Regions from separate parts of the Pseudomonas frederiksbergensis genome, predicted to be linked through region 1. Evidence: predicted binding sites of a transcription regulator. Region 1 holds the regulator's gene; each other region holds the start of a gene.
What was found. Region 1 encodes FliA, which starts transcription of late flagellar genes. Its sites were predicted from a motif close to CTAAAGTTTNNNNNNNNNNNGCCGNTAA; they were not measured.
Positions count from the first base shown of each region.

Region 2: the regulator FliA is predicted to act here: its motif matches at 1,090-1,117, upstream of motA (flagellar motor stator protein MotA).
Region 3: the regulator FliA is predicted to act here: its motif matches at 1,166-1,193, upstream of BLL42_RS04560 (methyl-accepting chemotaxis protein).
Region 4: the regulator FliA is predicted to act here: its motif matches at 1,147-1,174, upstream of BLL42_RS20675 (methyl-accepting chemotaxis protein).

Region 1 is NZ_CP017886.1:1,237,990-1,240,191, reverse strand. Features, by position in the region: gene fleN (flagellar synthesis regulator FleN) at 1-583, shown strand, start outside; gene fliA (RNA polymerase sigma factor FliA) at 580-1,320, shown strand; gene BLL42_RS06240 (chemotaxis response regulator CheY) at 1,486-1,857, shown strand; gene BLL42_RS06235 (protein phosphatase CheZ) at 1,889-2,202, shown strand, end outside.
Region 2 is NZ_CP017886.1:2,334,215-2,336,416, forward strand. Features, by position in the region: gene motB (flagellar motor protein MotB) at 1-166, opposite strand, end outside; gene motA (flagellar motor stator protein MotA) at 170-1,021, opposite strand; gene BLL42_RS11350 (HDOD domain-containing protein) at 1,188-2,202, shown strand, end outside.
Region 3 is NZ_CP017886.1:912,112-914,313, forward strand. Features, by position in the region: gene acnA (aconitate hydratase AcnA) at 1-145, shown strand, start outside; gene BLL42_RS04555 (CPBP family intramembrane glutamic endopeptidase) at 331-1,122, shown strand; gene BLL42_RS04560 (methyl-accepting chemotaxis protein) at 1,224-2,202, shown strand, end outside.
Region 4 is NZ_CP017886.1:4,319,921-4,322,122, forward strand. Features, by position in the region: gene BLL42_RS20665 (TylF/MycF/NovP-related O-methyltransferase) at 1-51, opposite strand, end outside; gene BLL42_RS20670 (2OG-Fe(II) oxygenase family protein) at 48-914, opposite strand; gene BLL42_RS20675 (methyl-accepting chemotaxis protein) at 1,290-2,202, shown strand, end outside.

The sequences.
Region 1 (2,202 bases):
AATTCGTATTGTTCCCGCAGCGTCCGGTACCCAGAGCATGGTTCATCTGAGCCCGGCCCAGCATGCAGGCCTGATTCAGGCATTCAGCGACATTGGCGATAATCTCGACGTATTGGTGATCGACACGGCAGCGGGTATTGGTGAGTCGGTCGTCAGTTTTGTTCGCGCAGCCCAGGAAGTGTTGCTGGTGGTTTGCGATGAGCCGACCTCGATCACCGACGCCTACGCGCTGATCAAACTACTCAACCGCGATTACGGCATGAACCGCTTCCGCGTGCTGGCCAACATGGCGCAAAGCCCTCAGGAAGGACGGAATCTGTTCGCCAAGTTGACCAAGGTCACGGACCGCTTTCTCGACGTCGCCTTACAATACGTCGGTGCGGTTCCTTACGACGAATGCGTGCGCAAGGCCGTGCAGAAGCAGCGCGCTGTGTATGAAGCGTTTCCTCGCTCCAAATGTGCGCTGGCGTTCAAGGCCATCGCGCAGAAAGTCGATACCTGGCCGCTGCCTGCCAACCCGCGTGGGCACCTGGAGTTTTTCGTCGAGCGTCTGGTGCAGCAAACTGCGGGTCCGGTTCTATGACAGCCAGCGGTTACAACCTGTACAAAAAGTCGGCGCGTGACGCGCAGTACGAGCTGATCGAGCGTTACGCGCCACTGGTAAAACGCATTGCCTATCACCTGCTGGCCCGCTTGCCGGCCAGTGTTCAGGTCGAAGACCTGATCCAGGCAGGAATGATCGGTTTGCTTGAAGTGTCGACCAAATACGACGCGAGCAAAGGCGCGAGTTTCGAGACGTACGCGGGGATACGTATCCGTGGCGCGATGCTCGATGAAGTCCGCAAGGGTGACTGGGCGCCACGCTCGGTCCACCGCAATACCCGGATGGTGAGTGACGCGATTCGCTCAATTGAAGCTAAAACCGGGCGTGACGCTAAAGATCACGAGGTTGCGGCCGAACTCCAATTGAGTCTCGACGATTATTACGGGATTTTGAATGACACCTTGGGCAGTCGCCTATTCAGCTTCGACGATCTGTTGCAGGACGGCGAGCATGAAGGACTGCACGAGGATGGCGCGAGTGCTCATCTCGAACCGTCGCGTGACCTGGAAGATGAACGCTTTCAGGCTGCACTGGCGGATGCGATTGCCAATTTGCCGGAGCGTGAGCGACTGGTGTTGGCGCTGTACTACGACGAAGAGCTGAACCTCAAGGAAATCGGTGAGGTCCTGGGGGTCAGTGAATCGCGGGTCAGCCAGTTACACAGCCAGTGCGCGGCCCGTTTGCGGGGGCGTTTGGGGGAGTGGCGAGCGCGCTGACAGCAGTGTGGGGACACTGCGAACGAAACAGGCATGGCGTAAAGCTGTGTCGGTCTTCATCCGTTGTGCTCCGACAGTCGTTGAGTGCTCTGCCTGATTGATTGAATGGCGTGTTCAGGTGCTGAACGCGTTTAAGACTGCTTGGAGGTCGAATTGGACAAGAACATGAAAATCCTCATCGTTGATGACTTCTCAACGATGCGGCGGATCATAAAAAACCTGTTGCGTGACCTTGGGTTCACCAACACGGTCGAGGCCGACGATGGCGTCACTGCCATTCCGGTACTCAACAGCGGGAGCATCGACTTTCTGGTAACGGACTGGAACATGCCTGGCATGACCGGTATCGATTTACTGCGTCACGTGCGCGCCGATGAAAAGCTCAAGCACCTGCCGGTGTTGATGGTCACTGCCGAAGCCAAGCGCGAGCAGATCATCGAAGCCGCTCAAGCCGGTGTAAACGGCTATGTGGTCAAACCCTTCACGGCCCAGGCGTTGAAAGAGAAGATCGAAAAAATATTCGAACGCATCGGTTGATGTGCGGAGCCACTGCGCCACGGGGGGAGCTATGGAGCAAAGAGAATCTTCACAGGGCGATTTCGAATCGACTCTGAAAAAACATGCCCAGGAACTGGTCGAAAGCCTTGAAAAGGGCAGGTTCGGCGACGCTGTGCAACTGATCCATGAGCTCAACCAGACCCGTGACCGCGGCCTGTACCAGGAGGTGGGCAAGCTCACTCGTGAATTGCATAGCGCGATCGTCAATTTTCAGATTGACCCGCACATGCCGCAAGCCGAGGAGGTTTCGCAGATCACGGATGCTACCGAGCGCCTGTCCTATGTGGTCAAGCTGACCGAAGCGGCCGCGAACCGGACCATGGA
Region 2 (2,202 bases), 1.1 Mb from region 1:
TGGCGATCTTCTGTTCCGGTGTGGCGGTGGATAACAGCCACAACACCAGGAAGAACGCCATCATCGCCGTCGCGAAGTCAGCGAAGGCGATTTTCCACGCGCCCCCGTGATGCCCGCCAGCAATGCGCTTGACGCGCTTGATGATTATCGGCTGATTATTTTCCATGACTTAGCGACCGCGAACCGCTTGTTCCAGCTCGGCGAAGCTCGGACGGTGCGCCGGGTACAGAACCTTGCGCCCGAACTCCACGGCCAGCGATGGCGGCATACCGGAAGCCGAAGCCACCAACGAAGCCTTGATGGCCTCGTAAACGTTCAGCTCTTCCTTGGCATCGTGAGCCAGGGAGTGCGCCAGCGGGCCAAAGAAACCGTAGGCGGCGAGAATACCGAAGAAGGTACCTACCAGAGCAGCACCTACGTGCATGCCGATAGCTTTTTGATCGCCGTCACCCAGCGAGGCCATGGTCACCACAATACCGAGTACCGCCGCGACGATACCAAAACCGGGCATCGCATCCGCGATACCGTTGACCGCATGGGAGGGGTGCTCCAGGTCTTCCTTGAGGCTGTACAGTTCCATGTCGAACAGCCCTTCAAGTTCATGCGGCGCCATGTTGCCAGACGACATGATGCGCAAGTAATCGCAGATAAACGCGGTCATGCGGTCGTCTTTGAGGACAGCCGGGTACTTGGCAAAAATCGGGCTGGCAGCGGCGTCTTCAATATCGCCTTCAATTGCCATCATGCCTTCGCGACGGCTCTTGTTGAGGATCTCGTAGACCAGGCTCAGCACTTCCAGATAGAAGGTGTGACTGAAACGCGAACTGAACATGCCCAAGGACTTCTTGAGCACGATCATCGTCGTGGAGCCGGGGTTGGCCTGAAGGAATGCACCCAGCGCTGCACCGCCGATGATCATCACCTCGAACGGTTGGATCAGGGCGGCAATCTTGCCGTGGGAAAGCACGTATCCGCCGAGCACGCTCGCGAATACGACGATGATGCCGATAATTTTAGCCATAGGTAGGGAGGTACTTACTGAGTCGGGTTCAAGGTCATATTCGGAAGTTAAAAAATCTCTTCTTCTACTTATCGGCAAAACTGCGCCAGACTATAGCCAGTTAAGGCGAAAAGCTAATTTGGCCCACTCCGGGTGTGTTTAATGCAGACGATGATCGCGCCCAACCATGGCTAATGAAACGACCGTTCCAACGGCTAAACCGACCACACTCGTAGGCTGGGTCAAGCTTCTCGATGGCGTGACCTTGCCCGTGCCGCGAGCCAGCCATGATCGCGTCTGCCAGGCAATCGCCGACAATCGCAGCTCGTTGCGCGATATTGCCGAATTGATGCAGGGCAGCCCGGCCCTGGCTCTCAGCGTCATCCGCGAAGCCAATCGCCACACCCACGGCACCCTGAGCGAGCCCAGCGAGAACCTGGAGGTGGCCATCAATCGCCTCGGCCTCAAACGTACCGAAGAACTGCTCGCGCGCTTGCCCGCCCTGCCCCAGAACGACATCCCGCCGGCCCTGCGCCAGCTGCAACTGATCAGCCAGCATGCGACCCAACAGGCCAATGGTTTTTTTGCCAGCCGCCTGGCACGGCTCTGGCAGGACATCCACTGGGGTAGCCTGCTGTTTCTCTCGCCGTTCTGGCCACTGGCCTTGACCTTCCCGCAGCTGCTCGAAGACTGGGAGCTGCGAGTGCTCCACAAGGGCGAGCCCGCGAGCAAGGTCGAAAAAGAGTTGTTCGGCGTGCGCCTGCTGGAGCTAGGCCTGGCACTGGCGGAAGTCTGGCGCCTGCCAATCTGGGTAGGGCAAGGCTATCGACTGCTACAGGATGAACAACACGAGCTGGTGAAAGTCCTGCATATCGCCCGCGACGCCGATCACCCGCTGCGCCAGCAAAACCGTCTCGACGACGATCCGACCCTGCGCCGCTGGCTCAATCAACCGGCCAACACGGTGTTGCTGGCCAACGGCCTGGCGTTATCAGCACAGCAAGCCTGGGGTAGTCCTCACTGCCTGCGCTGGCAACTTCTGACCAGCCTCTACCTGCAAATACCGATGGACGAGGTCCAGCAGCAACTGCACCAGCAAGCCGCACTCAGCGCTCGCAAGCACGCGATGCCGGACCTCTGGCATCCGGCCGGGGCATTGCTCTGGCCGTGGGACGAGCGGCGCCTTCATCGCAGCCAGCTTC
Region 3 (2,202 bases), 330 kb from region 1:
GAACCTGACGCTGCTGATCACCCGCGAAGACGGCAGCAGCAAGAAGGTGGACGTGTTGTGCCGGATCGACACCTTGAACGAAGTGGAATACTTCAAAGCGGGAGGGATTCTGCATTACGTGTTGCGACAGTTGATTGCTTCATAATGTCGCACTGACAAAAACACCGCCTTCGGGCGGTGTTTTTGTTTGCGTCGCGAACGTCCCTTTAATCGCACGCCTCAGAAAAGATCGCAGCCTGCGGCAGCTCCTGCATTGTGTTCCCCTGTAGGAGCTGCCGCAGGCTGCGATCTTGGCGCCCAAACTGGCACCACCGCTCACAAGGACTTCACATGAATGCTCTGCCATGGCTCTACCTGGCACTCCTCTCCATCGGCTACGCATTGGCCCTGATCTACGGCCAACTCGGCTGGCTGGCGGCCATTTCCGTCGGGTTGTTACTGTTTGCCGGTTTTGCCGTTCGCCAGCAACAGATCCAGGTCGGCCGCGTCCTGGGTCACGGCTTGTTCATTTTCCTGGCGGTGGCGCTGGCAATGCACTGGCTTCCCGGTTTCTACAACGGTCACGGTATCGGACCGGAACGCTTCACCGCTGATGCGGCGCCGTTTTCCATGTACCTGAATCTGGACAAACCACTGATTGGCTTCTGGCTGTTGCTGGTTTGCCCGTGGATTGTTGGCCGGCACTCGCTACGACTGTCCGTTTACGCCACCGCCATGGCGCTGACCTTGAGTGTGCTGGCCGCTTTGGGTGGCGCGCTGCTGCTGGGTATGATCAGTTGGGCGCCGAAGTGGCCCGATCAATCCTGGCTCTGGGTGCTGAATAACCTGCTGCTGGTGACCTTGGTCGAGGAAGCGCTGTTTCGCGGTTACATTCAGGGTGGTTTGAGCCGTTGCCTGCAACACCTGCGCTACGGCGAACACCTCGCCCTGCTCAGCACCGCACTGTTGTTCGGCTTGGCGCACCTGGGCGCTGGCTGGCAATGGGTGCTGCTGGCGAGCCTTGCCGGGGTCGGTTACGGGCTGGCGTACCGTTTCGGTGGATTGGGGGCAGCAATCGCCACGCACTTTGGCTTGAATCTGCTGCACTTTGGCCTCTTTACCTACCCGATGCTCGCGGGTTGAAGACCAAACAATGTGCGGCACTGCTGAATATTGAAAATAAATTTTCAATTTATTCCTGGCATTGCCGACACCCTGTCAAAGCCTTGCGGATTGAATAAGCCATGCGTAATAACCAGCCCATTACACAACGCGAACGGACCTTCCCGGCTCAGCAACGGTTGATTTCCACGACCGATGCCAAAGGCCTGATCACCTACTGCAACGACGCTTTCGTCGAAATCTGCGGGTTTTCTCGTGAGGAGCTGATCCGTGCGCCGCACAACCTGGTTCGTCACCCCGACGTCCCGACTGCGGTCTTCGCGCACATGTGGGGCACACTGAAACAAGGCTTGCCATGGATGGGCATTGTCAAGAATCGCTGCAAGACCGGTGACCACTACTGGGTTAACGCCTATGTCACACCGGTGTTCGACGGCAATCAGGTGGTCGGTTACGAGTCGGTGCGGGTCAAGCCCACCGCCGAACAGATCCGACGCGCCGAAGCGCTCTACCAACGCATCAATCAGGGCAAGTCGGCTATTCCTCAAACAGACAAATGGCTGCCGGTGCTACAAGACTGGTTGCCGTTCATTCTGGTCAGCCAACTGAGCTTCATGATCGGCGCCACGCTCAACTCGCAGTGGGGTTTTGTCTTGGCCGCCGGGCTGTCCGTGCCGCTCGGCCTACTGGGCTTGAGCTGGCAACAGCGCGGTCTCAAGCGCTTGCTGCGCCTGGCCGAGCAGACCACGTCCGACCCGCTGATTGCGCAGATGTACACCGACAGCCGCGGCGCTCAAGCGCGCCTGGAAATGTCGATCCTCAGCCAGGAAGCCCGTCTGAAAACCTGCCTGACTCGCCTCCAAGACACCGCCGAGCACCTGACCGAACAGGCTCGACAGTCCGACACCCTGGCACACAAAAGCTCGACAGGCCTGGAACGCCAGCGCGTCGAGACCGAACAAGTGGCAACCGCTGTCAACCAGATGGCCGCCACCACCCAGGAAGTCGCCAGCCACGTGCAACGCACCGCTGACGCCACCCAGGAAGCCAATCGCCTGACCGGTCGCGGGCGTGACATCGCCGGTGAAACCCGTGACGCAA
Region 4 (2,202 bases), 2.7 Mb from region 1:
GCGGGTTTCGTTGTATTGGGCCTCGGCAGGCGTAATGCGACGCTTGGTCATGATTGGATTCCTTGGAAATTCGAGAAGTCGTGGGCGTGGAAATAGTCTTTGAAGCCGGCGCCGACATCCGGGCACGCGCTGTCGACGTTGATCGCGCCGCGCTTGTGCTTCAGGTCGTCAAGGTGCATCAGGCGGAAATCCACGCTGAAGCGGGTTTGTTCGGTGTAATTGGGAACCGTGCCGTGCAGGTGTGAGCCCGAGAAAATCAGCATTTCGGCGGTGTTGCCGGCGATGCGGATCTCGGATGCCGGGTCGATGTCTTCGGTTGGCACCGGGTGCTGACGGACTTCTTCCTTGACGTTGTCCTTGGCGCGCTGGCGTTGTACGCCGATCCAGTCGGAAAGGCTCCACTGCGCCGACGTGTTCTTCACCGGCTTATCGAAGTACGCCGGGTTGATCATCATGGTCTGGTCCGGCTGGATCGTATAGACCGGCATCCAGGTGTTGATCTGGCAGTCGACGCCGCCGTACCAGGTGTCACGATGGGGCTTGTACGCGTAGCTGACACCCGCGTGCAGGTAATCGTAATTGGGCACAACACGAATCCGCGGCACGTCGAAGATGAATGCTTCGGGGGCCGCACCGATTTCTTCGGTGAAACCACGGATCAACTCTTTCGCCCGCAGGCTATTGGTGAACTGGCCTTTGAGCCGGGTCACCAGCACGACGAACTCTTCCACCGGCATCAGGCGGTGCAGGGCCTGGTGGTCAGTCTCGCCGTCAAACGCGGCGGTGATGCTTTCCTGAGCAAAAGCGCAGAGTTCTTTTGCTGCATTGAGCTGGGTGTTCAGGAAGATATCGCCAGCGTAGATGGCGCTTTTGAAGTCAGCTTTCTTCTGAAGCTGATTGATGTACAGATTCACGGTTCCCCCTCCTGAATGCATCGGGTCTCTTAAGAGTCGGCACCAAGGTAGCAAACTGAAGCCCGATTCTGCGGGTGCTGAACCAATAAGTGCTTAATCCGCTGATTTTGCGACGAAATGCCTGTCGTACGTTCCACAGGCTCACATGAGCGGCATCATGGCCATGCTGTTTGACGGTTTGGTGACAGTTTGATGAGTCGCGCAACGAGGTTTCTACCGACGGTCGGATCGGTTCAAGAAATCGAGGGGCGCGCCGATGACGCTTAAGTTGGCTCAGGCACATTGGTGTCAGGCCCGCATGTTGTTGACAGGGAGGTCCGGACATCTCGCATGCCCTACTGGTGCGAGCCTTATCCCTGTCATGAGTATCACTCGATGTTTTTGCAAAAATCCCTGAGAACTCAAATCCTGGCATTGCTGAGCGGCAGCCTGATCGCGATGTTGCTGATTGCCCTGGCCTGTTTTCACTTTCTCTCCAGCGGGGTGCAGAACTATCGCAGCCTGATCGAAGGCCCGTTACGTACCTCGCAACTGATTGACGAAGCCAACCTGCAATTCAAGGCCCAGGTTCAGGAATGGAAAAACGTCCTGTTGCGCGGCAAGCAACCGGCTGACCTGGACAAATACTGGAAGCAGTATGAGGACCGTCAGGGCGACGTACAGAACATTCTCGGTGAGTTGATCCGCCAACAGGGTATCGACGCCTCACTCAAAACCCGCCTTGAAAGCCTGCGTGATGCGCACCGGGTACTGGGCGGTGCTTATCAAAAAGGTCGAGAGGCCTATCTGGCCGCCGGTGCCGATTCTGCAGCAGGTGATAACGCGGTCAAGGGCGTGGACCGCGCCACCAGCGAGCAGATGAGCGAGTTGGTCAACGAATTGCGCAAGCAGGGTCGTGAGCAATCGACGCTGATCAGCGCCAGTGCCGATCGCACCGTGCTGTTGGGAATCCTGGTGATGTTGGCGTCGGGTCTGTTGATTGGCCTGTTCAGCCTGTGGCTGGTCAACCGCAATCTGGTGGAACCGATCCGCAAGTTGATTGAATACGTTGCGCATTTGAGCCAGGGCCGCTTTGCCGAGCCGGTGGCGAGTAATCGTCAGGATGAGCTGGGCAAGCTGGCTGTCGCGGCCAATACGTTGCGTGATTTCCTTGCCGAGACCTTCAGCCGCTTGCAGCGCAGCGCCTCGGATCTGGACAGCGCCAGCGGCGAGCTGAACTCCATTGCGACGTTGATGGCCCATGGCACCAACGAACAGTTCAACCGTACCGATCAAGTCGCCACGGCGA